Regions from separate parts of the Paenarthrobacter sp. YJN-D genome, predicted to be linked through region 3. Evidence: riboswitches for the same ligand, from Rfam matches in the RefSeq annotation. Region 3 holds a riboswitch; each other region holds the start of a gene.

The links. Region 3 has a riboswitch for thiamine pyrophosphate ahead of thiD (bifunctional hydroxymethylpyrimidine kinase/phosphomethylpyrimidine kinase). Riboswitches for the same ligand answer to the same signal wherever they lie in the genome.
Region 1: another riboswitch for thiamine pyrophosphate. It lies ahead of HMI60_RS17725 (ECF transporter S component); the one in region 3 lies ahead of thiD (bifunctional hydroxymethylpyrimidine kinase/phosphomethylpyrimidine kinase).
Region 2: another riboswitch for thiamine pyrophosphate. It lies ahead of thiO (glycine oxidase ThiO); the one in region 3 lies ahead of thiD (bifunctional hydroxymethylpyrimidine kinase/phosphomethylpyrimidine kinase).

The regions. Positions count from the first base shown of each region.
Region 1 is NZ_CP053549.1:3,821,906-3,831,813, reverse strand. Features, by position in the region: gene HMI60_RS17765 (Na+/H+ antiporter subunit A) at 1-2,538, shown strand, start outside; gene HMI60_RS17760 (Na(+)/H(+) antiporter subunit C) at 2,535-3,035, shown strand; gene HMI60_RS17755 (Na+/H+ antiporter subunit D) at 3,032-4,600, shown strand; gene HMI60_RS17750 (Na+/H+ antiporter subunit E) at 4,597-5,163, shown strand; gene HMI60_RS17745 (monovalent cation/H+ antiporter complex subunit F) at 5,160-5,438, shown strand; gene mnhG (monovalent cation/H(+) antiporter subunit G) at 5,428-5,817, shown strand; gene HMI60_RS17735 (DUF4235 domain-containing protein) at 5,898-6,158, opposite strand; gene HMI60_RS17730 (NUDIX domain-containing protein) at 6,185-6,862, opposite strand; TPP riboswitch at 7,163-7,299, shown strand; gene HMI60_RS17725 (ECF transporter S component) at 7,376-7,996, shown strand; gene HMI60_RS17720 (ABC transporter ATP-binding protein) at 7,996-9,567, shown strand; gene HMI60_RS17715 (energy-coupling factor transporter transmembrane protein EcfT) at 9,564-9,908, shown strand, end outside.
Region 2 is NZ_CP053549.1:2,892,238-2,902,145, reverse strand. Features, by position in the region: gene HMI60_RS13405 (MarC family protein) at 1-259, shown strand, start outside; gene HMI60_RS13400 (site-specific DNA-methyltransferase) at 294-1,172, opposite strand; gene HMI60_RS13395 (DEAD/DEAH box helicase) at 1,181-2,893, opposite strand; gene HMI60_RS13390 (RNB domain-containing ribonuclease) at 3,170-4,669, opposite strand; gene HMI60_RS13385 (alpha/beta fold hydrolase) at 4,892-5,704, shown strand; gene HMI60_RS13380 (CGNR zinc finger domain-containing protein) at 5,701-6,228, shown strand; gene thiE (thiamine phosphate synthase) at 6,346-7,032, opposite strand; TPP riboswitch at 7,060-7,179, shown strand; gene thiO (glycine oxidase ThiO) at 7,172-8,407, shown strand; gene thiS (sulfur carrier protein ThiS) at 8,404-8,640, shown strand; gene HMI60_RS13360 (thiazole synthase) at 8,644-9,441, shown strand; gene HMI60_RS13355 (4a-hydroxytetrahydrobiopterin dehydratase) at 9,488-9,832, shown strand; gene HMI60_RS13350 (membrane protein) at 9,882-9,908, opposite strand, start outside.
Region 3 is NZ_CP053549.1:909,670-919,577, forward strand. Features, by position in the region: gene rpmA (50S ribosomal protein L27) at 1-195, opposite strand, end outside; gene rplU (50S ribosomal protein L21) at 258-566, opposite strand; gene thiD (bifunctional hydroxymethylpyrimidine kinase/phosphomethylpyrimidine kinase) at 937-2,472, opposite strand; TPP riboswitch at 2,463-2,561, opposite strand; gene HMI60_RS04260 (Rne/Rng family ribonuclease) at 2,648-5,794, opposite strand; gene HMI60_RS04265 (vitamin K epoxide reductase family protein) at 6,265-6,936, shown strand; gene ndk (nucleoside-diphosphate kinase) at 7,014-7,433, opposite strand; gene HMI60_RS04275 (DUF4233 domain-containing protein) at 7,490-7,942, opposite strand; gene HMI60_RS04280 (folylpolyglutamate synthase/dihydrofolate synthase family protein) at 7,944-9,305, opposite strand; gene ileS (isoleucine--tRNA ligase) at 9,309-9,908, opposite strand, start outside.

The DNA of each region.
Region 1 (9,908 bases), 1.4 Mb from region 3:
ACCGCTGGTGGCCTGGCGATGCTCGTAGGCCTGATCATCGTGGGCCAGGCTGCAGGCACCTACCGCATTTCCGCCATCCTGAACCAAGCCGGGACGCTCATGAGCGGACCCATGCAGGGCGCCGTGACCACCGCCGTCGTACTGATCCTGGTGGGTGCCATCACCAAATCCGCACTGGTCCCGTTCCACTTCTGGCTCCCCGGCGCGATGGCGGCTCCGACGCCGGTCAGCGCCTACCTGCATGCGGCGGCCATGGTGAAGGCCGGTATCTACATCGTCGCGAGGCTCGCTCCGGGTTTTGCTGCCTCGGAATTCTGGCTGCCGGTGGTGCTGGGACTTGGTTTGGCCACCATGCTTGTTGGCGGCTACCGCGCACTGCGGCAGACCGACATCAAACTCATCCTTGCTTACGGCACCGTCAGCCAGCTCGGTTTCCTGACCATGGTGGTGGGGCTGGGCCGGCCCGACGCCGCGCTGGCCGGGTTGGGGCTGCTGCTGGCGCACGGCCTGTTCAAGGCTGCGTTGTTCCTGGTGGTGGGCATCATCGACCACCAATCCGGAACGCGCGACATCCGCAAGCTCTCCGGCGTCTTCCGCTCGTCCCGCGCCCTGGGCGTGGTTGCAGCGATCGCCGCCGCATCCATGGCCGGTGTTCCTCCGCTGGCAGGTTTCGTCGCGAAAGAGTCGGTCTTCGAAGCGTTCGTTCACTACGGAACCGGCCACGACGCCCCTGCCTGGGGGATCTGGATCCTGGTGGGCCTTGTCATCGGCTCGATCCTCACCTTCGCCTACAGCGCCCGGTTCATGTGGGGAGCCTTCGCCGTCAAGCCCGGCGTGGAGCCCACCCCGTTCAAACCGATCAAGCCCGCCTTCCTCGCCGCCCCCGCCATCCTGAGCCTGCTCACCATCGTGTACGGGCTGTGGCCCGCGCCGGTGGACACCTGGATCCAGCCTTACGCCGCGCTGTTCGCCGGCGGACCGGACGCCGTCGACGCCGGACACCTGGCTTTGTGGCACGGGTTGACGCCTGCTTTGGGCCTGACCGCGGTCACTTTCGTGCTGGGTGCGGCCATGTTCTACGGACGGAACCTCGTTGCCCGCGCCCAGGGCCTGGTGCCCGACTGGGTGGATGGCGATCGCGCGTACCAAAACACCATTGGTGCCTTGGACGATGTGGCCGTCTGGGTCACGGGCCGCACGCAACGTGGTTCGCTGTACTTCTACCTGGCGGTAATCCTGACTGTCGCCTTCGCGGTTCCCTTGACTGCCATGCTCATGGCCAACAAACCGCTGCCTGACGGCATCTACTTCATCGACCCCAACTCACCCCTGCAGCTGGTGGCAGGAGCCGGAATCGTCGTGGGGGCGCTGGCCGCAGTTCGGGCCAACAAGCGCTTCCTCGCCGTGCTCATGGTGTCGGTCACCGGTTACGGCATCGCCCTCATGTTTGCCCTTCAGGGTGCCCCCGATCTGGCTTTGACGCAGATGCTGGTGGAGACCATCGTGCTGGTGGCCTTCGTGCTCGCGATGCGGAGCCTTCCTGCGGAATTGCGTGACAGGACAGGCGGCCGGCTCAGGGTGATCCGCGTGATCATCGGCGCGGCTTTTGGCATCACCATGATCTTCGTTGCCATCTACGCGATGGGGGCCCGCGTTGCTACTCCGGTTTCCCTGGACTTCCCGCGCCTGGCCTACGAAGGCGGCGGTGGATTGAACGTGGTCAACGTGACCCTCGTGGACATCCGTGCCTGGGATACGTTCGGCGAAATCTCGGTCTTGGCGATCGCCGCCACGGGTGTGGCGAGCTTGATCTTTGTCCGGAGCCGCGGTGACCGCATCAAGACCTCCGAGGCCGTACCGGAAGGCAGCGTGGGGCGCCGTACCGGCGTCGAACGTGATTCCCGGGCCGGCGCCACGCTCGCCGTCGCCAAGAAGTTCACGGATGTTACCCGCGACGCCTGGCTCGTGGCGGGCCGTACCCTGGCCCCCGAGCGGCGTTCGATCATTTTCGAAGTCGTCACCAGGCTCATCTTCCACTCGATGATTGTCTTCTCGATCTACCTCCTCCTCGCAGGACACAACCTGCCGGGCGGCGGGTTCGCCGGCGGCCTGACCGCCGGGCTCGCACTGACCATCCGCTACCTGGCCGGCGGACGGTTCGAGTTGAGCGAAGCTGCGACAGTCAGCGCCGGAACACTTTTGGGAACGGGACTTGCGACGGCGGCAGCGTCCGGTTTTGTCCCGTTGTTCCTGGGCGGACAGGTCTTCCAGAGCGCGATCATCGAGTTCTGGCTGCCCGTCTTCGGAGACGTCAAGTTCGTCACGTCCACCATTTTCGATATCGGCGTGTACATCGTGGTGGTGGGATTGGCGTTGGACGTCCTCCGCAGCCTTGGTGCCGAGATCGACGAACATTTTGAAGGCAAGGGCGCGCCCCTCACCGAGGAAGAGGCAGCCGAGCAGGCCGGGGGGTCGCAGGAAGCCGGACTGGCTCAGGAAGCTGCCCAATCCGTCGCGTCCGGGAAAGGTACGGCATGAGCATCAACCTGACCCTGCTGATCGTCATGGGCGTCCTGTACGCCTGCGGAATCTACCTGATCCTGGAACGCAGCCTCACCCGCGTGCTGCTCGGGCTGATGCTGTTGGCCAACGCCACCAACATCCTGATCCTGAGCACCGGAGGGTATGCCGGCCTGGCGCCCTTCTTCACCAAGGAAACCAATCCGGATTCCTACAGTGATCCGCTTCCGCAGGCACTGATCCTGACCTCGATTGTCATTTCGTTCGCGGTCACGGCATTCATGCTCGGCATCATCTACCGCACCTGGGTCCTGGCCCGCCAGGACGAAATCCAGGACGACCTCGAAGACGTCCGCGTGGCAAAGACCCCCAGCTTCGACGCCGAGGACGACGCAATCGTGCCCTTGGAAACCTCGGAGTTCGCGGTCACCCCGTCCAGCACCTCGGACAGGAACCACCCGGAAGCCACAGAAACCCCCAACACTTCATCAACGCAGGAAGGAGGCAGCGCGTGAACCTCGCAAACCTGTCGCCGCTGGCTGTCCTCCTCCCCATCCTGGGCGCCGCGCTGGCGTTCCTCCTGATCCGGCACCAGAGCGCCCAACGGTTGGTCAGCATCGGCATCCTCAGCACCACGTTGCTGCTGGAATGCCTCCTGCTCTTCTCCGTCTGGTCCGGGGGCACAACTTCCGTCACCCTGGGCGGTTGGCTGCCGCCATGGGGTGTGGTCCTGGTGGTGGACCAGTTCTCCTCGCTCATGCTGGTGGTGTCCACAGTGGTGAGCCTGGCGGTTCTGGTCTACGCCACCGGCCAGGGCATGGCCGACGGCGACCACGAAGCTCCCGTGTCGATCTTCCACCCCACGTACCTGATCCTGGTGGCGGGAGTCTCCAACGCCTTCCTTACCGGGGACCTTTTCAACCTCTACGTCGGCTTCGAGATCCTGCTGACAGCAAGCTACGTGCTCATGACCCTCGGCGGGACGGGTCCGCGTATCCGTGCCGGCGTCACGTATGTGGTGGTCTCCGTGGTGTCATCTGTCCTGTTCCTTATCGCCATCGCCATGATTTACGGGGCCACCGGCACCATCACAATGGCGGATCTGGCCATCAAGCTGGCAGAGCTGGACCAAGGTACGCAGAACCTGCTGCATGTGATGCTCCTGGTCGCCTTTGGGATCAAGGCCGCCGTGTTCCCCCTGTCCTTCTGGCTTCCTGACTCCTATCCCACGGCACCGGCCCCCGTCACTGCGGTGTTCGCCGGGTTGCTGACCAAAGTGGGCGTCTACGCCATGGTGCGGACGGAGACCCTGTTGTTCCCGGGGGATACCCTCAACGTTCCCCTGATGGTGGTGGCGCTACTGACCATGGTTGTCGGTATTCTGGGTGCCCTTGCCCAGAGCGACATCAAACGTCTGCTGTCCTTCACGTTGGTCAGCCACATCGGGTACATGGTGTTCGGGCTGGCCATGAGCTCCGTAGCGGGTCTGGGTGCGGCAGTGTTCTACGTTGCCCACCACATCACCGTGCAGACCAGCTTGTTCCTGGTCACCGGACTCATAGAACGCCGGGGAGGCAGCTCCTCCATTGACCGCTTGGGCGGCCTGGCCAAGCTGTCGCCGTTGCTGGCGTTGCTGTTCTTCGTACCGGCCATGAACCTGGCGGGCATTCCTCCGTTCTCAGGCTTCCTTGGGAAGCTGGGTCTTCTGCAGGCCGGCGTGGAGCTCGGAACCCCACTGGCGATCGTGCTGGTAGTGGGCGGCGTGGTCACCAGCCTGCTGACGTTGCTGGCAATAGCCCGTGTGTGGAACAGGGCGTTCTGGCGCAAACCCGAGGATGCCGAATACCCGGATCCCGTGTTGATGACCCCCGGCAACGTCGGAGTACTGCCGCGGACCATGGTGGGTTCCACTGCGGCGCTGGTGGTGTTCGGGGTGGCGCTGACGGTGTTCGCTGGTCCGCTCTTCCAGGTCGCGGACGGTTCCGCGGAGATCATGCTGGACCGCTCGGCCTACATCCACTCGGTACTGGGTGACTCTGTCGAGGTGCCCCCGCTGGCGCAGAATGGCGGTACGAAATGAGCCGCAAGCCGATCTCGTTCCGCACGGAACTGCCGCTGCTCATCTGGCTGGTCATCGTATGGGGTGCGCTGTGGCGTGACTTCAGCCCGGGCAACCTGCTTTTTGGCGCGTTGATCGCCGTGCTGGTGGCCAAGTTCTTCTACCTCCCGCCTGTGGAGCTCAGCGGCAGGTTCAATGTCCTGCGTGCTGTTCCGTTCGCCCTGATGTTCGTCGCGAAAGTGGTGGCAGCGAGCTTCCTGGTGCTGTACCTGGCGGTGGTCAAGGGACCCAAGGTGCGCAGCGCCGTCGTCGCTGTTCCGTTGCGAAGCCACTCGGACCTCATGGTGACGGCTACAGGGCATGTCATCTCGCTGATCCCCGGCTCGCTGGTGGTGGAGGTGGACCGCTCCACCTCCACGCTCTATTTGCACGCGCTGAACATCTACGAAGAAGCGGACATCGACAAGATCCGCCGGGAGACGCAGAACATTGAGGCAGGGCTGATCCGCATCATGGGAACGCGGGAAGAAGTCGAGGCCCTGAAGGCAGAAGCCCGGCCCGGCATGGAAGGGGCAACGCTGTGAAGGAATTTGTTCTGGTGGCCACGGCGGTGATCCTCAGCCTCGCCGCTGCAGGTGCGATCGTGCGCATCGCGATTGGCCCATCTTTGCTTGACCGCGTCCTTGCTTCCGATGTCCTGCTGGCCATCCTTGGTGCTGCCCTCGCCATCGACATGGCCGTGAACCAACACCTCAACAACCTGATGCTGCTGGTGGCCCTCGCGGTGATCGGTTTCATCGGCTCAGTGACGGTTGCCCGGTTCGTGGCCGAGCGAAGGGAGCAAAGCAATGAGTCCTGACGCCACCGGAGTGGACTTGGTCATCGACATGGTGACCGCGGTGTTCCTCATAGTGGGTGCCCTGATGTCCTTGGGTGCCGCGATCGGCTTGCTGAGGTTCCCGGACCTCATGAGCCGCATGCACGCAGCCACCAAGCCGCAGGTGTTGGGCTTGTTCCTGATGCTCGCAGCGATCGGCCTGCAGATGCGTACTTGGTGGGTGTGGCCCGTCCTGCTGGTGGCGTGGATTTTCCAGCTTCTCACCGCGCCGGTGTCCGCCCACATGGTGGGGCGCTCCGCGTACCGGACCAAACACGGGCACCGTGAGAAGCTCACCAAGGACGAACTCGAAGCCGTGGTCCAAAGGGCCGCCGCCGGCCAGGAGCCCTCCGAACCTTAAAGCAACGCGGGGTCACTTATGGCCCATTACCCCCATGGGGATGGGCCATAAGTGACCCCGCGTTGCTTGTTGGGTGATGCTTAGACGATGTCCTGGGACTTCGCGAAGCGGGCAATCGCCCGCTGGGTGCCGCGGCTGGCAAGGACCTGGATCAGCGTGCTCACGAAAGCGGAAATCAGCGCGAAGGTCAGAGCCGAGCGGAGGCTCGTCTCCATGTCATCGTTGCCTGTGGGCGGCTTGTTGCCCGTGGCCTTTTCCCAGCCTTTGTTGACGAGTTTGGTACCGACAAAGCCTGCACCGAGGCTTACCCCGGCGCCCAGCAGCTTGAAAAAGAGGTTCATGCCACCAGCCTAGCTGCACGGCACGGCTACCCGCGGTTTTCCCGCTCCTTGAGAAACGCTGCCAAGGACCCGACCGGAGCCAGAACCGGGACGACCGGGTGCTCGGCGGACCACACTGCCCCTACGGAATCGAGGACAGCGATTTCCTTCAGCAGATAGTAGGTGGGTGGCATCAGCTTCAACTGCCCTGCGGCTTCCGCTTCCAGGATTCCGGACACCGGCATCCACAGCGACTGCCAAGCCTCCGTGGTTTGATGCCGGGGCTGCGCTTCCGGTGCCGGCTTGGCCACATAGAAGTAGGTGTCGAAGCGCTTGGGCATGTCTATGGGCGTGATCCAGTTGGCCCAGGGGCGCAGGTCTCCGGGCTCGATGCCCAGCCCGGCTTCTTCCTGGACTTCGCGGATTGCTGCCGTGAGCACCATTCCCGCGTTCCTCTCCGCCAACGCTGTGTCCGCGGAAATCGAACTCTGCGCCCAGGACAACGCATGGCTGCGCAGCAGTTCCCCGGGGTAGTCCCAGCCGGACTGATCCACAGCGTCCACCCGGCCGCCCGGAAAGACCACCATTCCTGCCGCGAAGTCCATGGTGCTGACTCTGTGCTGGACAAATGCCTCTAGCCCCGAGGGGGCGTCGCGGAGCAGAATCACGCTGGCAGCGAGGCGTGGCTCGGCCACGGGTGCGTGGGAGCCTGGAAGATCCGTCATCAGGCCATTCTTGCAGGTGCGTTGTGGGGCCTGGTGTGCGTGTTTAGGCGCGGGGATGGGGTGCAGAGTGGGCCTCGCAACGCACCCTCGTTGCGTTGTGGGGCCTGGTGTGCGTGTTTAGGCGCGGGGATGGGGCGCAGAGTGGGCCTCGCAACGCACCCTCGTTGCGTTGTGGGGCCTGCTGTGCGTGCTTAGGTGTGGGGATGGGGTGCAGAGCGGGCCTCGCAACAGGATTGTGACCGCGGCCCAGAGCCGGCCGTACGCGGAGGTGTAAACTGAACCCGCCCATCAGGGCAGATTTGATAACGACAGGGGAGCGCCGCCGTCGGACCTTGCAGCGATGCAGGAGACGCGAGGGCGCTGAGAGTGCGGACAGCCGCAGACCCTCGAACCTGATCCGGTTAGTACCGGCGCAAGGGAGTCGAGCTTCTCAGAGTGTCCGGAGCCGGACGGCGCAAGCCAGGCGGATTCCGGGGAGCACTTTCCCCTCCTGTAACCTCAGGAGGCAGAAAAATGACCACGGTAAACGTGAAGAAGACCAGTTATAGCTGGCGTGTTGTAGACATCGTGGTGGCGGCCCTCATCGCCATCGCCGGCGGCGTGATTTTCTGGGCCTGGTCCCAGGGCGCGGCACTGGTATCCATCCCCATGAATGCGGCGTACCCGCCCCTTACCGGCCTGATCGCCGGTGGCTGGATGATCCCCGCAGTCCTGGGCATGCTCATTATCCGAAAGCCCGGCGCAGCTCTTTTCTGCGAGGCCGTCGCAGCCACGGGTGAGCTCATCATGGGTTCGCAGTACGGCACCACGGTGCTCATCTCCGGCGTCCTGCAGGGCCTTGGCGCCGAGCTGATCTTCGCCGCGTTCCGCTACAAGAAGTTCAACCTGCCCACCGCACTCCTCGCGGGCGCAGGCGCGGGCCTCTTCTGCGGTCTGAACGACTCCTTCCTGCCCTGGGGCTGGAATATCGCCTACGAGGCCATCGACAAACTGACGTACATCACCTTCACCACCATCTCAGGTGCAGTGATCGCCGGCGGCCTGTCCTGGATCGCCACCCGCGGTCTGGCCACGACGGGTGTCCTGAGTTCCTTCGCGTCGCGGAAGGCCGCTTCGGAGCCAGTCTTCAACTGATGTCTGCCACACACAGCGGCACGGTCCGGCCTGCCGCCATCTCCGCCGAGGGGTGGGGATGGCGGCATGCCGGCCGGGCCCAGCCTGCCATCCAGGGCCTTGACCTCCGCATTGAACCGGGGGAACGCGTCCTGTTGCTGGGCCCTTCGGGGGCCGGCAAGTCCACGCTCCTGCACGCCCTCGCCGGGGTGCTGGGTGACGAGGAAGACGACTCTGATGAGACCGGTTCGCTGCTGATCGACGGCGTCACTTCCCGCGAGCAGCGTGGCCGCGCCGGGCTGATGCAGCAGGATCCCGAAACGCAGGTGGTTCTCTCCCGGGTGGGCGACGACGTTGCCTTCGGCGCGGAGAACCTTGCCGTGCCGCGCGAGGAGATCTGGTCCCGGGTGCATGAAGCGCTCGACGACGTCGGCTTGCGTACCGCATCAGGCGGCGGTTTGGCATTGGACCACCCGACGGCGGCACTTTCCGGGGGACAGAAGCAGCGCCTCGCGCTGGCCGGCATTTTGGCGATGCGGCCAGGCTTGATCCTGCTGGACGAACCCACGGCCAACCTCGATCCTGCAGGGGTCCTCGAGGTCCGCGACGCCGTGGCCCGCTGCCTGGACAAGACCGGCGCCACGCTGGTGGTGGTGGAGCACAGGGTGTCCGTGTGGAAGGACCTGGTGGACAGGATAGTGGTCCTGCAGCCCGGTACCGCAGGCCCGCAATCAGGCACCCCGGGAGTCCTCCTGGATGGTCCGCCGGAGCAGGTCCTCACCCAGGCGCGCTCCATGCTGATGGCGGCGGGCGTATGGGTTCCCGGCTACGTTCCCGCCACAAGGGCGCGTGCCCGGACGTCCGGGACAAACGAACTCCTCCTCGCAGCGCAGGACCTGGCCGTGTCCCGGGAAAAGCCCAGGCGGAAGCGCTTCCGAACCATCCCTCCGGTTCCGGTGCAGAGGGACATCACCGCCCAGGTCCGTGCTGGCCAGGCGTTGACCATTACCGGGCCCAATGGTGCCGGGAAGTCCACTTTTGCGCTGACGTTGGCCGGCCTTCTGGCGCCGGTGGACGGCATGGTGAGCGCCGGCGTCGACCTTTCGGAGGGGGCGGGCATCGACCCGTACAAATGGAAGGCCGATCAGCTCATCTCCAGGATCGGCACGGTCTTCCAGGAGCCGGAGCACCAGTTCGTCACGGGCAAGGTCCTGGATGAGCTCATGTTCGGCCCCAGGCACCTGGGCCACGGCGGGGAACGCGTGGACGAATTGGTGGAGCGGCTGAGGCTCTCCCATCTGGTGGACGCCAATCCCTACACACTGTCCGGCGGTGAGAAGCGCAGGCTTTCAGTGGCTACGGTGTTGGCGGCGCACCCGAAGGTACTCGTCCTCGATGAGCCCACCTTCGGACAGGACGCCAACACCTGGGCCGAACTGGCCTCGTTCCTCTCGGAGTTGCTGGACGCCGGTACCGCCGTGGTTTCCGTGACCCACGACCAGGAATTCAGTGCCGTACTGGGCGGGACGGAACTGCGGCTCGGGCCGGTGTCCCAAGGTGAGACGGCCCCCCAGGAAGCGGGTGCGGCATGAGGGACGCACTGAACCTGCGCGGCAACCACGCGCTCTTGACCCGGGCAAACCCGTTGGCGAAGTTCGTGGCCGTCTTCCTTATCTCCCTGGTGCTGGCCCTGTCCATCGACTGGGTTTCCGCGTCCACGGCTCTCCTCGCGGAATTGGCGCTCTTCCCCTTGGCCGGCCTCACCCTCCGCCTTCTCTGGCAGCGCGCCTGGCCGCTGATCATTGCGGCGGCGATCGGTGGCTGGAGTACCGCGATTGTCGCCGCTGACAGCGGCGCAGTACTGCTCGACGTCGGACTCTGGTCCATCAGCGAAGGTTCCCTTGAGCTGGGGCTCGGCTTCATGCTGCGCGGT
Region 2 (9,908 bases), 2.0 Mb from region 3:
CGGCCCGGGCGCGATTGTCGCCGTGATGGTGTTCGTTCAGCAGTCCAGCCAGCTGTCGGAGTATCTGGCTGTTGGGCTGGGCATCGCAGTGGTTTTGGCCTCGTTGTATCTGGCCATGCGGTTCGCGGGCGTGGTGCAGCGGGTGCTGGGCGAGAACGGGGTTGAGCTGGTGACCAGGATCGCCGGTCTGTTGCTTTCAGCCATCGCTGTGCAGATGATCGCCGACTCCGTGACGGCATTCGTGAAAGGTGTGGCCTGAGAATCCCTCAGGACAACCAGCCTATAGGCCGGGCCTAGAGGCCGGTTGGCAGCAGCTCGTGGAATCCGGCTTTGCTGCCCAGGCGTTTCCGCATGACCTCGATGGCCTGTTCGTTCTGGTCCACGCACACAAAGTTGCGGCCCAGCTTCGCAGCTACTGCACCCAGGGTCCCGGAACCTGCGAAGAAATCAAGGCACCAGTCGCCTTGGCGGCTCGATGCGGAGACGATCCTGCGCACCAGCCCTTCGGGCTTCTGGGTGGGGTAGCCGGTCTTTTCGCGGCCGGTGGGGGAGACAATGGTGTGCCACCACACGTCCGTCGGCAATTTGCCGCGTTCGCGTTTGGCGGGAGTGACCAGACCCGGTGCCATGTACGGTTCCCGGTCCACTTCTGCGTTGTCGAAGTGGTACTTGGCAGGGTTCTTTACGTACACCAGGATGTTGTCGTGCTTGGTGGGCCAGCGGTTCTTGGCGCGGGCACCGTAATCGTAGGCCCAGATGATCTCGTTGAGGAAGCATTCCCGGCCGAAGATGGCGTCGAGCATCACCTTGGCGTAGTGCACTTCCCGGTAGTCCAAATGCAGGTACAAAGTGCCGTCATCGGCCAGGAGACGCCAGGCTTCCACGAGTTTGGGTTCCAGGAAGGACCAATAATCGCTGAACGCGTCGTCGTAGCTGTGGAGGGCGCCCTTGATGGTGTCATACGAACGGCCCTTGAAGCCGACGCGGTCGCCGTCGCCGTCGGCGTTGCGGACCATGCGGGTTTCCTGCCGCCGCTGGACCCGGCCCGTGTTGAAGGGCGGATCCACGTAAATGAGTGTGAAGGCGCCGTCCGGCAGCGTTGGAAGGAATTCCGCGTTGTCCGCGTGCACCACCATGTTGCCGCCGTCCGGCGCCCAAACAGTTTCAGTCATCGACGGTTTTAGGCCTCGGTGTTGCCTGGCTGGGCAGCAGCCGTCTCGCCCGACACCACTTCGCCATTGCGGCGGCGCGTGCGGGTGCGGCGAGTGCGGGCAGGCTTATCGGCGTTGTCTGCGGGGGCGTTGCGCGAGTCTGCCGCGCCGGAGGCCGGAGCTGCGTCGCCTTCAGAGGTACGACGACGACGGGTGCGGTTGCTTCCGCCCTCGCCACGGGATTCGCTGGAGCCACGGGATTCGCTGGAGCCGCCGGACTTACCGGAGCGGCCGCGGCCGCCGTCGCGCTTTCCGTCACGTCCGCCGTCGCGGCCGGAACCGCCCGAACGTGCGTTCTTCTTGCCGGTCTCGCCCAGGTCTTCAAGGACCTCGGCGTCAACGCCTGCCAGGACGCGCTTATTGCGGGGCAAACGGCCCTTGGTGCCCTCGGGGATGTCGAGGTCACTGTAGAGGTGCGGTGAGGACGAGTAGGTCTCAACGGGCTCCGGAACACTGAGTCCCAGGGCCTTGTTGATCAGGCCCCAGCGCGGCATGTCGTCCCAGTCGACGAACGTGACGGCGGTGCCCTTGTTGCCGGCGCGGCCTGTACGGCCCACGCGGTGCAGGTAGATTTTTTCGTCTTCGACGCACTGGTAGTTGATCACGTGCGTAACGTCGTCGACGTCGATGCCGCGGGCTGCGACGTCGGTGGCGACGAGGACGTCCACCTTGTTGTTGCGGAACGCACGCAGAGCCTGCTCGCGTGCACCTTGGCCGAGGTCGCCGTGGATGGCGGCGGCAGCGAAACCGCGGTCAACCAGTTCCTCGGCAACCTTCGCTGCCGTGCGCTTGGTCTTGGTGAAGATGATGGTCCTGCCGCGGCCGCGTGCCTGCAGGATGCGTGCCACTACCTCGGTCTTGTCCATGGCGTGAGCACGGTAGATGAGCTGGCGGATATCGCGCTTGGTCAAGCCCTCATCGTTCGGGTCGGCTGCCCGGATGTGCGTGGGCTGCGTCATGTACCGGCGGGCCATGGCGATAACCGGGCCGGGCATGGTGGCGGAGAAGAGCAGCGTCTGACGGACTGCGGGGGTGCCGGCGATCAGGGTCTCGACGTCCGGGAGGAAGCCCAGGTCCAGCATTTCGTCGGCTTCGTCGAGAATGACCATCTTGACGTTCTTGAGGCTCAGGTGCTTTTGCTTGTAGAGGTCGATCAGGCGCCCGGGCGTGCCCACGACGATTTCGACGCCCTTCTGCAGCGCATCGACCTGCGGCTCGTAGGCGCGTCCACCGTAAATGGTGGCGATACGGGCGTTCCGCTTGCGCGAGGCTGCCTGGAGGTCGTTGGCAACCTGTACGGCGAGTTCACGCGTGGGAACGATCACCAGGGCCTGGGGAGCGCCGGGAACAGCGAGCTTCTCAAAGCCTGCGTCGTCCCGGCCGACAACGCGCTGCAGGGCGGGGATACCGAAGCCCAGCGTCTTGCCGGTGCCGGTCTTTGCCTGGCCGATGATGTCGTGGCCGCTCAATGCGACCGGGAGGGTCATGGCCTGGATGGGGAAGGGGTGCGTGATACCGGCGTCGGCCAAGGACTCGACGATGTCGGCGCGGACGTTGAAGTCCGCAAACGACTTTTCCTCGATCTCGTGGGGCGTCTCATCCGAGATGATCGTTTCCTCGGGTTCGATGGATTCAGTTCCGGTGGAGTCCGTCAGGACTTCATGGGTGTGCAATTCACTCACAGGGAGTTTCCTTATTCATTTGGGCATTGGCGCTGCATGCTCAACGGGGGCGGCGGAGCCGTACCGGAGCAGAACGGGCGCGCAAGCAAGTCCAGTGGAAGCCGATCGCGGGCTATCTAAGTACTGGCACTGGTGACCAGTTGGTACATCTCAAGATCGCGTAGGGGCGGGCTTGTTGAGTTCAAAAATTAACTGAATCAACGACCGGGCATCCATTACTACAGGGCCAGTCTATCCTCTGGGAGCCATAAAGCCCGGATCGTCGCGTGATGCGCGTCAGTTCAGAAGCTCGAACCTGATTTCACGGCTGGCGATTTCCGCCCTGACGAGACGCACCCTGACCTTGGTGCCGGACTCAAGTTCGCCGTCACACCTTGCGGTGACGGCAGGTTCTGCGATCTGGACGATACCGGACGGTCCACTGCCGTTTCCGTTGCCCTTGCCTGTGCCATTGCCGTTGTTGCTGTTTCCGTTGCCGTTCTGCGGCTTGGAACCGGAAATCACTACGGCGTCGAACTCCTGGCCTACGTGGTTGGCCACCAGTGCTGCTTCCACCGTGTCCAAGGCAGCGCGTTCAAGCCTGCCTGCCAATTGGTCAGAGGCTCCCATGATCTCGGGCAAGGAGGGCAACGCCTCGCGGACCCAGCGCGGAATTTCCCTGTTGTTGCACAGGGCATCGCAGATCACCAGGACGAAGCGGTCGATGAGCCGCCGCAGCGGAGCCGTGGTGTGGGCATAGGGCGCGCCGATGGCTGCCTGGATCACCGTCTCCGGCACTTCGCCGTCGAACGGGGTGTATCCGGCACCCCTGAACAACATCCCGGCGGAGTGCAGGATGGCGAGCTGCTTGGGATCGGAGGCGTCCAGGGTCCGCAGGTACTCTCCGTAGGTGACCTGGCCGTCCCACGGTTTGCCCAAGGCCACGGTTTGCCGCTTGAAGTGCTGCAAGGACCTCTCATCGGGGGCGGGCATGGTCCGCAGTATGCCGACTTTTCCGTCCAGCATCAGCCGGGCCGCGGCCATGCCCGTCATGAGGGAGATCTGCGCGTTCCAGTCCTCCACCGGCAGTGACGGTGCTGCAACGATCCTGTACCCGCCGCCGTCGGTCGCCTGGACGATTTCCTGCTCGGGCATGTTGAGGCTTGCCCCACCACGGAGTCTCTCAAGTTCGACCCGTTTCAGCCCGACTTCCTTGAGGAGCTGCAGTACGGGCGGTGCAGAGCCGTCGTCGATCTGTTGCTGGGCTCCTTTATAGCTGAGTTTGGCGCGGCTGCGGACCGTGGCACGGGCGACGGAAACATTGACCACTTCCGCGTTGGCATCGAGGTCGAAATCCCAGACGAACGCACCGCAGTCCTGATCGGCGAGCAGGCTGCCTGCGTTTTCGCTGATGATCTCCGGGTGTAAGGGGATGCGGCCGTCCGGAGCGTAGAACGTCTGGCCGCGGTGCCGGGTTTCGGCATCCAGCGCCCCGCCGGGAGCCACGAAAGACGGCACGTCGGCGATCGCGTAGAGAACCTTGTACCCCTCGCCGGCGCGATCAATGAACAGGGCTTGGTCAAGGTCCGTTGACGTTGCGGGGTCGATGGTCAGGAAAGGGACGTGCTTGAGGTCGCGATCGGGCAGGCGGAGGGATTCGACGGCGTCCCGTGCCTCCTGGACGGCATCAACCGGATAGTCGCCGGGCAGCTCCAGCTCCGTCCGGAGGGCCGCGAAAGCCGCTGCGAGCTGGTCCGATGAGTCGTCGACGTTGGGCGCTATCCGATGATGTGACACGAAAATCAGGGTAGCCCGAAACCGGCGGATAGTCTTGGACGCTTCCAGCTCCAAGCGATGCTGTCAGTGCGGCGGATGGCCAGCTGTTGCTGGCCATTAGCTTCTTGGCGGCCCGGGGAGGCAGGCGGTGGGGCGGTCGACGGCAGCCATCAACACCCCCGTAGCCCATTTGGGCCTGTTACCGTCTAAGGTATAAAGCCGGTAACAAGGAAGGGGCAAGCTATGAGCGATTGGTCGCTACCCGAGCGGTTCGACGTCGGCGACGGTACGGTGCGATGGAACTCGGTCGGCGAGGGCCCGGCTCTCGTTCTGATGCACGGCACACCCTTCTCGTCGTACATCTGGCGAGACATCGCCCCGGTGCTTGCTCGTGATCACCGGGTCTACCTCTGGGACATGCTCGGATTCGGACAGTCGACCCGCACCGCGCCGGATGTGAGCCTCCGGCAGCAGGCGACGATCTTCGTCGAACTCCTCGAGCACTGGGGGGTCTCGGCGCCTCGGGTCGTGGCGCACGACGTCGGCGGCGCGGTCGCGCTGCGGGCGACGCTCCTGCACGACGTGAACTTCGAGTCGCTCACGCTCATCGATGCCGCGACGGTGAGTGGTTGGGGCGCCGGCGGGTTCTTCCAAACCGTCCACCAGCACCCCGAGGCCTTCGAGGCGCTCCCCGACTGGGCTAGCGCTGCCCTGATCGACGCCAAGATCCGGTCCGGCAGTCACGTGGGTCTGCGTGCAGACGCCCTGGCTTCGTACACGGGCCAGTGGGCGGGTACGGAAGGGGCGCGGGCGTTCTACCGGCAGTACACCCAAGGCGGCGAGGAGAACACCGACGAGCTACAGGATCGACTCCGGCTGTTGGATATCCCGATCCACGTGATCTGGGGCTCGGAAGATGCGTGGCTGGGTGTCGACTACGCCCATCGGCTCGTCACTGCACTTCCGGATCACGCGCGGTTTTCGATCATCGAGGGAGCCGGGCACATGGTGCCGGAGGATCGGCCCGGCGAACTCCTCAGGCTGCTGAGCGCGTGAACGCCGTGCAGTCCGCCGTGCCCGAGGAGCTGCGTGTCGTCGTGGAGTTTTGCAACAGCGCCACACTGCTGCACGGCACCGACGCGCTGGCGACCATCCGTGACGGGCGGGCGTGGCTGGTCCGGTATGGATGGGACGGGGAGCCCACGCTCGAGCATCTCATCTCGTTGCGCGACGCCCGCGAGGTCATGCGCGCGTTCCTGGCCGACCGTACCGACACGGCAGCGCGATCCGCCCTGAACCAGCTCGCTCAGGAGCACTGGGCAGGCCCCCACGTCGACGACGACGGGCGGCTCGCGCTGACCCCGTCGGCCGGCCTGCCGGTCTCGCCGGCGGGAGCAGCGGTCGGGGCGCTCCTGCTCCACGGCTTGACCGGCTCGGGGCAGCGGCTCAGGACCTGCGCGTCGGAAGCGTGCAGGTGGGTGTTCTACGACAGTTCACGGTCCAGGACCCGGACCTGGTGCGACATGAACACGTGCGGGGCGCGGAGCAAGATGCGCCAGTACCGCGATCGGCTCACCTGAATCTGATCCGATCCGGTGGGTGGGCTGCGGCATCTGCAAGCCCCGACTCACCCCTGTCGCCACAACCTGCCGATACCCCGACGGTCTGCGTGCCTGGGACTGTTGTTTGGAGAACCGTTACGCGGCGGCGTCCAGGGCTTCGAGCAGCGACTTGGCTGCCGCCGTCGGATCTTCCGCCTCGGTAATGGCGCGAACGACGACGATACGGCTGGCGCCCGCAGCGAGCACCTGCTCGACGTTGCCGAGATCGATTCCGCCGATCGCAAACCACGGCACCTGCACGGCGCCGCCGGTGGTCTCCTCCGCGCGCCTGATCGCTTCCGCGGCATATGTGACCAGGCCGGTTCCCACCGCTTCGCGGCCGGGTTTGGTGGGGGTCGCCCAGACGGGACCAACGCAGAAATAGTCCAGCCCAGGCTCGCCCGGCGAAGCCGTGATCGCGGCATTTACCTGCTCAGGCGTATGGGTGGAGAGACCAATCGAAGCGGGGCGGGGAAGGAACGTGCGGGCAATCTCCAGCGGGAGGTCCTTCTGGCCCACATGGAACACCGGAGCCCCGGAAACACTGGCAATATCGGCCCGGTCGTTGACCGCCCAGAGCCGCCCGTGCCGTTCTGCGACGCCACGCAGGATCGCCAGCAATTCCAATTCCTCGGCGGCTTCGATCGTCTTGTCACGGAGTTGGATGATGTCCACCCCGCCCTGGAACGCGGCGTCGGCAAAGTCTTCAAAATCGCCTTGGCGCTTGCGCGCATCAGTGCACAGGTAGAGGCGGGCGCTGGCGAGGGCAGAGTGCTGGGTCATGGAATCCACAGTAGTTCCTCTAAACTGGGCACGTACTGCGGGAGCCGTGACCTACGTCTTTATGACCGTCCGGCTGAGAGGGCTTCAGAGCCGACCGCTTGACCTGATCCGGCTAGTACCGGCGTAGGGAAGGAAACAGATGGCAGAAGCCATTCACGCGGATGTTGCCGTTATCGGCGGAGGCGTCATCGGACTGGGCATCGCCCACCAGGCCCGGAAGCTGGGCCGCTCCGTAGCACTCATCGATCCGGCGCCCGCCACCGGTGCGACATTTGCTGCTGCCGGAATGTTGGCGCCCGTGAGCGAGCTGCACTACCAGGAAGAAGACCTCCTGGAGCTCATGCTCGAGTCATCCCGGTTGTGGCCTTCGTTTGCCGGCGGCCTTCACCGGCCTGTGGAAGATACCGGATACCGCACGACGCCGACCCTCGCCGTGGGTGCCGATGCCGCCGACCGCCGCGCGCTCGCGGACCTTCGCACCGTCCAGCTCGCGGCGGGCCTGGGGGTCGAACCGTTGCCGTTGCGGACCGCCAGGGAACGCGAACCGCTCCTTAGCCCGCAAATTTCCTGTGCCTTTGATATCCCCGCCGATCACCAGGTGGATCCCCGGAAGCTGGCGGAGTGCCTCATGGCAGGGCTGGCCGCGCATTCATCCGGCGATGGCACGTGGGTAGGCGGCGCCAGGGAAGGATTTGCCGTTGCAGAGTCCGCGCACGGCCTGTTGTGGGACGGGGACCAGGTAGCCGGAGTGGAGCTCGAATCCGGCAAATCCGTCATGGCCGGCGAAACCGTGGTGGCCAACGGGCTGGGCGCCCCCGCGCTCGCCGGCCTTCCTGAGGGTCTTGAACTTCCGGTCAGGCCGGTCTACGGGGACATCCTCAGGCTTCGGGTCCCCGCGCACCTCCAACCGCTGCTCACTGCCACTGTTCGTGGCATGGTCCGCGGGGTGCCCGTTTACATCGTTCCCAGGGACGACGGAACCGTAGTCATCGGAGCTACCCAACGGGAGGACGGCTTGTCGGCGGCCTCCAACGCAGTCTCTGCCGGCGGGGTTTACCAGCTCCTTCGGGACGCCCAGGTACTGGTTCCCGCGGTGGCCGAACTTGAACTCCTGGAAGCAACTGCGCGCGCCAGGCCAGGGACTCCGGATAACGCTCCGTTGCTGGGCCGCGTAGCCGGTTCAAGCGGGGACATCGCGGGCCTGATTGTGGCCACCGGGTTCTTCCGGCATGGCGTCCTCCTGACCCCCGTGGCCGCCATGATCGTGGGGGAGCTGCTCAATGGTTCCTCCGAGACCCGATGGTCCCTTTTCCGGCCCGACCGTTTCAGTGCAACCGCGCGTCGCTCTCAACTCCACAGCAAGGAAACAGTATGAACATCAAGCTCAACGGCGCCGTCCGCCAGGTGCCCGCCGACGCCTCCGTCAGCACGCTCGTCACGGCCGTCACCGGCCGCGTACTCGACCACCGTGGACAGGCGGCCGACGGCGGGAAGCTGGGTGTCGCCGTCGCCCGCAATTCCGAGGTGGTGCCGCGCAGCCAGTGGGCGGCTACTCCGCTGGCCGACGGCGATGAACTCGAACTCGTTACCGCAGTACAGGGAGGCTGAATCATGACCACAGCAAGCACCGAAATCCTTACTGACGCCTTGGTGATCGACGGCGTCGAATTCGGGTCCCGCCTGATCATGGGAACGGGAGGTGCGCCGAGCCTTGACGGGCTCGGAGCCGCGCTCCTGGCATCCGGAACCGAGCTCACCACCGTGGCTATGCGACGCTATTCGCCGGCCGAAACCGGTTCGCTGTTCCAGCTGCTGGTGGACAACAACATCCGGGTCCTCCCGAACACTGCAGGGTGTTTCACGGCGAAGGACGCCGTGATGACGGCGGAACTGGCACGCGAGGCGCTGGAGACCGACTGGGTCAAGCTGGAAGTCATCGCGGACGAGCACACGCTGCTCCCTGACGCTGTTGAACTGGTGGACGCCACCGAGCAATTGGTGAACCGCGGCTTCAAAGTGTTCGCCTACACCAACGACGATCCCGTGCTTGCCCTCCGCCTCGAGAACCTCGGCGCCACGGCAGTCATGCCGCTGGGCTCGCCCATCGGGACCGGCCTGGGCATCCTGAACCCGCACAACATAGAACTCATCGTGTCCCGGGCCTCCGTGCCGGTGGTGCTGGACGCCGGGATCGGAACAGCTTCCGACGCGGCACTTGCCATGGAACTGGGCTGTGACGCGGTCCTGCTGGCGACCGCAGTGACCCGCGCGCAGAACCCTGTGCAGATGGGTCAAGCCTTCAAACACGCCGTCATCGCCGGTAGGCTGGCCAAACAGGCAGGCCGGATTCCGCGTCGTGAGCACGCCTTGGCGTCCTCGGCCATGGAAGGCCGGGCGGAGTTCCTCTAAAGCCGGGTTTCTCCCGGGCCGGGTTCCCCGCAACGAAGGAGCAACCATGGTTAACAGGAAAGAACCGGTGCCCCAGGCAGCGGTCGAAGCCGCGCTCAAGGACCTCCCGGGTTGGAAGCTCCAAAACGGCCTCGTAACCGTTTACAAGACGTCGACGGCGGCCGAGGCTTTGGCCCTCATCGCGGCCATTGGACAGATCGCCGAAGAGCAGAACCACCATCCGGATCTTGACTGGCGGTACAACAGGGTCTTCCTGCGTTACGTGTCCCATGACGCCGGCGGACAGGTAACCCAACGCGACCTTGCTGCTGCCGCCTCCGTAAGTGAGGCAGCATCGGCCACGGGTGCCCTCGCTGAGCCGGGTCGCTATCCGGGCGCCGAGGGCCTTTAAACGGCAGTGACCATCACCCGTGGGTGATGGTCACTGCCGGTTTTCGAGCCTAGAGCCGCAAGGCCTTGGTCAGCGC
Region 3 (9,908 bases):
ACCGGCCTGCAGGGCGAACAGGGTGTCGTCGCCACCGCGACCGACGCCTGCACCCGGGTGGAAGTGGGTGCCGCGCTGGCGAACGATGATTTCGCCGGCGGAGACTACCTGACCACCGAAGCGCTTGACGCCCAGGTACTGTGCGTTGGAGTCACGACCGTTGCGAGTGGAACTCGCGCCTTTTTTGTGTGCCATGTGAAATGCCTGCCTCTAAATTTCTGGGGAAACTGAAAAACCTGAACAGCGGGTAACGAAAGTTACGCGATGCTGGTGATCTTGATCTTGGTCAGTTCCTGACGGTGACCCTGACGCTTCCGGTAGCCGGTCTTGTTCTTGAACTTCTGGATGACGATCTTCGGACCACGGAGGTCTTCGAGGATCTCAGCCGTAACCTTGACGTTGGCCAGTTCCGCTGCTGCGGAGGTGACCTTGTCGCCGTCAACCAGGAGCAAGGCGGGCAGCTCAAGCGTGCTACCGGCTCCACCGGGGACGCGGTTAAGCGTTACGTAGTCTCCAACGGAAACTTTTTCTTGGCGGCCGCCTGCGCGGACAATCGCGTACACCACTTGGGTACTCACTTCTCTCGACGTTTATAACTAAATTTGCGTGCGGAACCTGTCACCGGAATCAGGCTTGGTTCGCGCTGTGCCTCAACGCCGTGGACTTCTGTTCGAAGTCCGCGAGTCATCCCATGAACAATTCCAAGGGGCATAACCCAAGTGTTGGCGTAAGCACCGAAGATCAAGATTACGCTAGTTTGACCCTCAGCTGCAAATGAGGCCGGGACCGGAGGCTGCCCCGTGACTTGCATCACGAGGTGTAACGGACTCTCCCGGCACCGTGCCCATACAGCCTACAGGGTTTGGCGGCGATTAACGTGATCACGCCCGCGACGCGCGGGACAAGCCATGCTTTTCATCCCGGTTCAGTCCCGATTCAACAGGCCGGGCCACCCTGGGCGTAGAGCCGCGGAGCATCAAAGAACGCCGTCTCGTAGCGGCAGGACTGCCTGAAAGCCTCAAGCATCTCCGCACGTTCACGCCCGGAAGCGGCAACGGCCGCCGCGTCTGTGAAGTTGATCGCCATCCTTGTGGCGGAGGCAAAGTCCTCGTCGGCGTACGTCCGCAGCCAGTCCGCATAGGGATGCCCGCCGGAGGCCCCGGCATCGACGAACGCGGCGTGGAGCTTTTGACCCACTTCCGCATACAACCAGTAGCAGGGCAGGATCGCCGCGAGGACCACCGCATAGCTGCCGGATGCCGACGTTGCCAGCAGATGGTCCACATAGGCTTTGGTGACCGGTCCGGTGACGCCCGAAGCCTCACGGGAGCTCAACCAGTTCCTGTGCAGTTCCGATTCAACTTCCAGGCACTGCCGTGAGCTCTTGACCCAGAACAGCTGTTCTTCCTCGGTGGGCGCCAACGCACCTGCACGGGCAAGGACCCTGGAATAGCCATTGAGATAGATGGCGTCCTGCGCAAGGTAGTAGCTGAACGCCGGCTCCGGCAAATGCCCCGACTGCAGTTCCTGGATGAAGTTGAGGCCGTGGATTTTTTCAAGCTCCGGGATGGCTTCCTTCCACAAAGTGGCAGCAAATCCGCCAGGCTGGAGGACGCGCTGGTGGTGGAAGTGGTCCACAGGCCCGTTGCCCCGGCCCACTTCCAGCTCCCCTGCGCTCCTCAGGGCCTGGAGCAGCCACGGTTTCGCTTCGCGCAGTGAGGCCTCCCAGTCGCCCGTGCGCGCCTGGACGGTAGCCAAGGCGGACGACAACGAGCATCCAGTGCCATGGCTGTTCCGGGTCGCAATCCTTGGACCTGCCACTTCGATGACGTCCTGCCGCAACAGCCCGCTGGTGTTGATCAAGGCATCGGGGCATTCCGAGCCGGCCAGATGACCGCCCTTGACCAAGACCGTGTTTCCGCACTCAGCTGCCAGTCGCTTGCCCTGCTCCAATGCCGATGCCCAATCAGCAGCCTCGGTTTCCCCCAGCAAAATGGCAAGCTCGGGCAGGTTCGGCGTGATCAGGTCCGCCAATGGAAGCAGGGAACGAAGGGCCTCCCCTGCGGATTCGGTCAGCAGGCGGTCACCGCTGGTGGCCACCATCACGGGATCAAGAACCACGACGGCGGGGCGCACCGATTCGAGCCAACTGCGCACCTCGTCAATAACAGCCGCGTCGCCGAGCATCCCGATCTTCACCGCGTCGATGACGATATCGGTACTGACGGCGTCCAGTTGCTGGCGCAGGAACTCCACGGGTGGTACGTGCACACCGCTGACACCCAGGGTGTTCTGGGCCGTCAAAGCCGTAATGGCAGCCATGCCATATCCACCGTGGGCGGCGATGCTCTTCAAATCAGCCTGGATTCCGGCTCCTCCGGACGGGTCTGAGCCCGCGATGCTCAGTACCCGGGGGGTTCGTCTGCGGTCCTCCGCCAGCGGATAAACAGCAGAAGATGACAATGCGGCCATGAGGACATCCCTTCGCCGGTGCTAACCGGACAGGTTCAACGGGTTTGGATCTCAGCCTGGCCCATCGCCTGGCACCCCGTGTCAGTCCCCCAGCCTAGCGCACCGGCAGACAGCAAAAGGCCCCGCAGTTGCCGCTGGTAGCGGAACTGCGGGGCCTTGGTGCGGTCACAAACGGTTAGAGTTCGGAGGCCGGTACGCCGACGCCCAGGATGATGGGTTCGTCCGGGGCCGCTCTCCTGACCGGCTCCGCAGGCGCCTTGGACTCGTGCGCCGATCCCTTCGCGGCCGTAGCGGTCACGTCGTGGTGCTCAACAGTGGTCTCGTTGGCCGCGCCTTGGGCCCTGCTTGCACTGCGGTTCCGGCGGCTACGACGACCCCGCGATGCTGAGGGGGCTTCGTCTCCGGCCGGAGCCGGAGCTTCAGTCGTCGGGGTGTCCGCAGCCTTCGGGGCTTCGACAGCTTCCTTGGCTTTCTGATCCTCAGGCGACGGTGCCGCGCCAAGGTGGGAGAAAGCTTCGGCCAGACGATCCAGGCTCATGGCCGGCTGGGCTGCCTGCGGCTCATCGTGGTGTTCAACGAAAGGCAAGGCAACCTCTTCGCCGCCAAAACGCAGCACTGGAGTAGCCCGGCCTTCGCGGACAGCGGCGTCGTGCGCCGCGGCTTCCCGGGCCGTCGGGGCAGCGGAGACCGAACCGGCGTCGGGACCATGCTCCCCGGCCGCCCGGGTTTGCTCCTCTGCCTTGTGGAGCTCGTCATCGTGAAGGTGGGCGGCATGCGCGGCCGCTGCAATCGTCGCCAGTGCAGCCCGGGTTGCTTCGGCTTTTGCCTGACGGGCAGGGTCCTGGGCTTCCGGGTGTGCTGCCGGTGCCGCAACAGGGGCGGACGGCGTCGAATGGACCTGGGCCGGCGCTTCGACCGTTCCCTGGGCGCCGCCCTTGCCGCGGCGACGCTTGCGCTCGGTGCGGGCCGTGGACTGCTGTGCCTCGGTGTGCGGACGGTGCTGCTCGGCTGCCACGGTGTTGGCGCGGCGGTGCTCCACGGGCTCGTCATGCGTCACGACACCGCGGCCTGCGCAGTGCTCGCACTGCTCACCGAAGACTTCAAGGAGACCGGTGCCCATGCGCTTGCGGGTCATCTGGACAAGGCCCAGTGACGTTACTTCAGCAACCTGGTGCTTGGTACGGTCACGGCCCAGGCACTCCACCATGCGGCGGAGAACGAGGTCGCGGTTGGATTCCAGGACCATGTCGATGAAGTCGATGACGATGATGCCGCCGATGTCACGCAGGCGAAGCTGGCGAACGACTTCCTCGGCAGCTTCAAGGTTGTTCTTGGTAACTGTCTCTTCCAGGTTTCCACCACTGCCGGTGAACTTACCTGTGTTGACGTCCACCACCGTCATGGCTTCGGTGCGGTCAATGACCAGCGAGCCACCGGATGGCAGGAAGACCTTGCGTTCCAGGGCCTTGTGGATCTGCTCATCGATGCGCCAGGCAGCGAAGATGTCTTGATCCTTGGTCCATTTTTCAAGGCGGCCCACGAGGTCGGGGGCAACATAGGTTACATAGGCCTCGATGGTGTCCCAGGCGTCGTCACCGGAGACGATCAGCTTGGAGAAGTCCTCGTTGAAGACGTCACGGACAACCTTGATGGTGAGGTCCGGTTCGCCGTAAAGCAGTTCCGGTGCCAGCACCTTCGTGGAGGAAGCTTGCCCTTCGATACCTTCCCACTGCGCGCGCAGACGGTTGATGTCGTGGGTCAGTTCTTCTTCCGAGGCACCTTCAGCGGCCGTACGGACGATGACTCCGGCGTTTTCCGGCAGGCGGTCCTTCAGGATCCGCTTGAGGCGGTTGCGTTCGACGTCGGGCAGCTTGCGGGAGATGCCGGTCATGGATCCACCCGGCACGTACACAAGGTAGCGGCCCGGAAGTGAGATCTGGCTTGTGAGGCGGGCACCCTTGTGACCCACCGGATCCTTGGTCACCTGGACCAGGACGGAGTCGCCGGACTTCAGCGCATTCTCGATCCGGCGCGGCTGGCCCTCCAGGTTCACTGCATCCCAGTTGACTTCACCGGCGTACAGCACCGCGTTGCGGCCGCGTCCGATATCAACGAATGCAGCTTCCATGGATGGCAGTACGTTCTGGACCTTGCCGAGATAGACGTTGCCGATCAGGGAGTCCTGCTGGGTCTTGGACACGAAGTGCTCGGCCAGGACGCCATCTTCAAGGACTGCGATCTGGATTCTGTCGTCGCGCTGGCGGACGATCATTTGCCGGTCCACGGATTCGCGGCGTGCCAGGAACTCGGCTTCGGTAATCACCTGGCGGCGACGTCCGGTCTCGCGGGACTCGCGGCGACGCTGCTTCTTGGCCTCGAGCCGGGTGGAGCCCTTGACGCTTGCGACCCGGTTGGAAGGAGCCGTTTCCGTGATGGGCCGGGGGGCGCGAACGCGGGTTACCGTGTTGGGCGGGTCGTCATCCGAGCCGCCCGTCAGTTCAAGGTCCTGGTCTCCACGACGCCGACGACGACGGCGACGCGACGTGACGCCTTCCTCGAGGGCTTCAGCTGCGGGAGTTTCTTCGTCGCCGGAGTCATTGCCGTCTTCGGTGTCGTTCTCGTCGCGTTCAGTGCCACGGCGCCCGCGGCGGCCACGGCTCCGGCGACGGCGACGACTGCCACCCTCGTCCAGCTCACCGTCTGCGGCTGCTTCAGCGTCGTCTTCCGGCTCGTCGTCCGTCTCTTCCACGGCCGCAACGCGCGGGACAGTGGTGAGGTCAGGGGCCTGGAAGATCATCGACGTGATGGAAACCGGCTCCATGAACAGCGAGGTGGCAGCGGCAGGAGCAGCTTCCTCGGCCGGAGCCTCTTCCTCAGCGGCAGGTTCTTCCGGCTGGGTGCCGGCCTCCGGCGTCGTGGTTTCTTCAACAACTTCAGCAGCTGCGGGCGTCTCTTCTGCCTCCACCTTGGGCTTGGCAGCACGACGACGGCGGACCGGCTTTTCGGGGGCAGCTTCAGGGACGGCTTCGGGCTGGGTTTCGGCGGCAGGCTCCTGGCCTGCGGCGGTTTCATCGCCGAGGCCGGGCAAGGGCTCGGTTGGCTCAACCTTCTTGCGGGACCGGGTGCGGCGTACGGGCTTGGCGTCAGCCTCGGGAGTTTCCGCAACTGCGGGCGTCCCAGTGGCAGGGGCCTCAGTTGCCTCTGCCTCAGCAACTGCCTTGGGCGCAGCCTTGCGCCGGGTCCGGGTGGTTTTCTTGGGCGCTTCCGCAGTTTCCGCGGGAGCTGCCTCATCATTAACGGCTACAACCTGGTCATTATCCATATGTGGCAACACTCCTGCCCCAGCGACACCGCCACATCCGGCGCCCAGAGGGGCAAATATTGTCAAAACCCGCAGGCGTTGACAGAAGTCGGTAGTATGCCTTCCGGTTCGCACCATCATTGGGGTGCGGCAGCCCTGGAAGGCCGGCGGCTTAGTTCTGAAACCCGTTGTTCTGCTGCCACAACCAGGTGCCGTCCATTGTTATGGCGGGCCTACCGAGGATCGACGTGATCCGGGCATGCCCAGCTCATACTGGCGGTCTTGGGAACAAGTCACCGGACCGGAATCCGAATGTGGGTCGGCTTCCAGCCATGTTCATTCTCTCACACCCGCGCGACATCGCCCGTTAGGACGCTGTGTCGTCCGGATCGGCACAAGCTGGGCGCAGCCCACAGCCAGCGGCGTTAGAATCCTCCCAAGAACCCTTCCCGGCCCGCCGGGGCACAACGTCGAAAAGGATCCGATCCGCGATGCCGAGCACCGCCAGGGAAAACCTGGCCATCAATACCTCCACCACTGCGGGAGAGTCGTCCGCACAACAGGAGAAGTTGCCGAGGACTGTCCGCGACAAGCCCTTCGCCTGGCTCCTCCTGGTCACCGGCGTCATCGGTTGGCTGGCGTCCGGGGCGTTGGTCCTGGAGAAACTGGAAGTCCTCAAGGACCCAAACCATGTAACGGTCTGCGATGTGAACCCGTGGATTTCCTGCGGCGCCGTGATGCAAACACCACAGAGCTCCGTGTTCGGATTCCCCAACATGTTCATCGGCATTGTGGCCTTTGCCGTCATCATCACCACGGCCATGGGCCTTCTCGCCGGCGCCCGGTTCTCGCGCGGCTACTGGCTTGGACTGCAGGCGGGCGTGACCCTCGGTTTCGTGTTCGTTGTCTGGCTGTGGTCCCAGGCCCTGTACGTCATCAATGTACTGTGCCCGTTCTGCATGGTGGTGTGGGCCGTCATGATCCCCCTCTTTGTCTGGGTGACCATCCGGAACATCTCCCACGGCGTCATCAAGGCACCGCCGGGCTTGACCAAGTTGCTGGGCGATTCCGGGTGGATCATTGTGGCCCTGCTGTATGTCGCGGTCATCGCCACGATCTTCTTCGCCTTCATCCACGTTTTCGCTGGGACGTCCGGCTACTAAACCCCTCCGCGGGGTGACAGCTAAGGCCAATGTTCGACTCGAACATTGGCCTTAGCTGTCAGGTCGGTGCGGCGTGGTTAGCCGGCGAACCAGATCTTGATCTCGCGCTCGGCCGATTCAACGGAGTCGGAGCCGTGGACGAGGTTCTGCTGGACCGCCAGGCCCCAGTCGCGACCGAAGTCGCCACGGATGGTGCCCGGAGCCGCCGTCGTCGGATCCGTCGTTCCGGCCAGTGAGCGGAAGCCTTCGATGACGCGGTGGCCCTCGAAGACGGCAGCGATGACCGGTCCGCTCAGCATGAACTCAACCAGCGGCTCGTAGAAGGGCTTACCCACGTGTTCCTCGTAGTGCTGCTCCAGCAGCTCACGGGTGGCGTTGACCTTCTTCAGTTCGGCCAGGGTGTAGCCCTTGGCCTCGATGCGGGCGAGGATGCTCCCGCCCAGGTTGCGGGCGACGCCGTCGGGCTTGACCAGGACGAGGGTCCGTTCAATGCTCACAGTTGCTCCAATGTGATGTGTTCAGTGACTTACGTTCGGTGGTTTTCCCAGCCAGTTTACGGGGTTTGCGGGCCGGCTTCTTCACCGTGGGCAGCGTCCCATTCCGCCTGTTCACGGTCGCGCTGGGCCACCTCACGGTCGATCCTCATGCCGGCACGGATCCCGTACCACCAGCAGATGGCAAAGAGGATGCCGACAATGAACATCATGGGCTCGGCCAATCCCGTCAGGATCAGCACTACCTGCAGCACCCATCCCAGTCCGATGCCCCACGGCCTGGACAGCACGGCACAGGCAAGGACCAGCACCACGCTCAGGGCAATTCCGACGCCCAGGATGATGCCCGGATCGACTTCGCCGCGCTTCAGGCCGAACACAGCCAAGGTGCCGAAGAAAGCCACGAAGGCTTCGAGCAGCAGCACCGTGGACGCAAACATCACTTTGGTGGACCGGCGCTTCTTCGGCATGCCGGGACGCCATTCGCGCTGCGCTTTGGTCATTTTCGCCATGCTAGGCACTCGCCTTTCCCAGCAGGATCCGGGCCTCGGCCACCACCGTGATGGAACCCGTCACCAGGACACCGCCCGCCAGGTCATCGTTGGATTCGGCACGCTCGACAGCCCACTCAATGGCGTCGTCGAGCTTCTCGGCGATATGCACGTTGTCCTCGCCAAAGCCAAGGTCGATGGCGAGTTCAGCCAGTTCCGCTGCCGGAACGGCGCGCGCCGAGTTGGACTGCGTGAAACAGAACTCCTCGGCGAGTCCGCCGAGGGATTCCTTGAGGGTCTTCAGGATTTCCTCCGCGTCTTTCTCGCGCAGGACCCCAACCACCACCACCAGTTTGCTGAAGGTGAATGCCTCCTGGATTGCTTCTGCCGTGACACGAATGCCGTCCGGGTTGTGGGCCGCGTCAACCACTACCGTTGGTGCGGTCCTCACGACTTCCAACCGGCCGGGAGATGTCACGGTGCCGAATGCTTCCTTCAGCACCTCGGCGTCCAGTTCCTTCTCTCCCCCGCCGAAGAATGCCTCAAGGGCGGCCACGGCAACAGCGGCGTTCTCGGCCTGGTGGGCACCGTGCAACGGCAGCAGAAGATCCTCGTAGCGCCCGGCGAGTCCCTGGATGGTCAGGACCTGGCCACCCACGGCCACACTGCGGGACTCGACGCCGAACTCGACGCCCTCGAAGCGGAAGGGCACGTCCACTTCACGGGCCTTTTCCAGCAGGACCTGGGCCGCGTCCACCGGCTGGGCCGCACTTACCAGGAAGCCGCCGGCTTTGATGATTCCGGCCTTCTCGTAGGCAATGTCCTCGGTGGTGTCGCCCAGGAGGTCCGTGTGGTCCAGCGAGATCGGCGTGATGACCGAGACCTGGCCGTCTCCGACGTTGGTGGCATCGGTGATGCCTCCCAGGCCGACTTCAATCACTGCGACATCCACGGGCTGGTCCGCGAACACCGCGAAGCCAAGAATGGTCAGGCATTCGAAGTACGTCAGGCGCGGCTGGTTCTCCGCAACGAGCTCGTTGTCAACGATTTCCAGGTACGGGCGGATCTCATCCCAGATGCGTACGAACGTCGCGTCCGGTACCGGCTCGCCATCAATACTGATGCGCTCAGTGACCTTTGACAGGTGCGGGCTGGTGTAGCGGCCCGTGCTGAGTCCGTGGGCGCGCAAACCGGCTTCGATCATGCGGGCAGTGGAAGTCTTGCCGTTGGTGCCCGTGATGTGGATGATCGGGAAAGCCTTGTTCGGCTCCCCCAGCACGTCCATGGCACGGAAAAGCGGCGCAAGGCGCGGTTCCATCTTGTTTTCCGGCGCCCTGCCAAGGAGTTCGGCGTAGACGCTCTCAACGGAAAATTCGTCAGTCATGGTTCAGGCCCCTGCCTTTGCAACGGTAACCTGCGGTTCATCGACGCTGGCCGGAAGAACCTCCAGTTCCAGGGTGAGTGTTTCGGTCTTCACCAATTCAGCGTTGGCTTCCAGCGCGTCCACGACATCCTGGGCAGCTGACACAGTGGTCCGGATGCGGTCACTGACGTTGAATCCGGCATCCTTGCGGGCCTGCTGGATGGCGCGGACCATGTCGCGGGCCAGTCCTTCGGCGGCCAGCTCGGGAGTCACTTCGGTGTTCAGGACCACGAATCCGCCGCCCGGCAGCACTGCAACCGATGCTGAACCGCCGTCGGCCGATTCCGAAACCACGGTTTCCAGCGTGTATTCCTGCGGCTCAAGTTCCAAGCCACCGGCCACAACGACGCCGTCGTTGACCGACCAATCCCCCGATTTGGAACCCTTGATGGCCTGCTGGACATTCTTGCCGAGCCGCGGGCCGGCGGCCCGGGCGTTGACCACGAGCTTCTGCTCGATGCCGAACTCCTCGGGCGAAGCCGTGGCGGCATCCAGCAGCCGCACCGACCGCAGGTTCAGTTCATCAGCGACGACGGCGGCAAATCCTTCCAGCGCGTCCGCGCC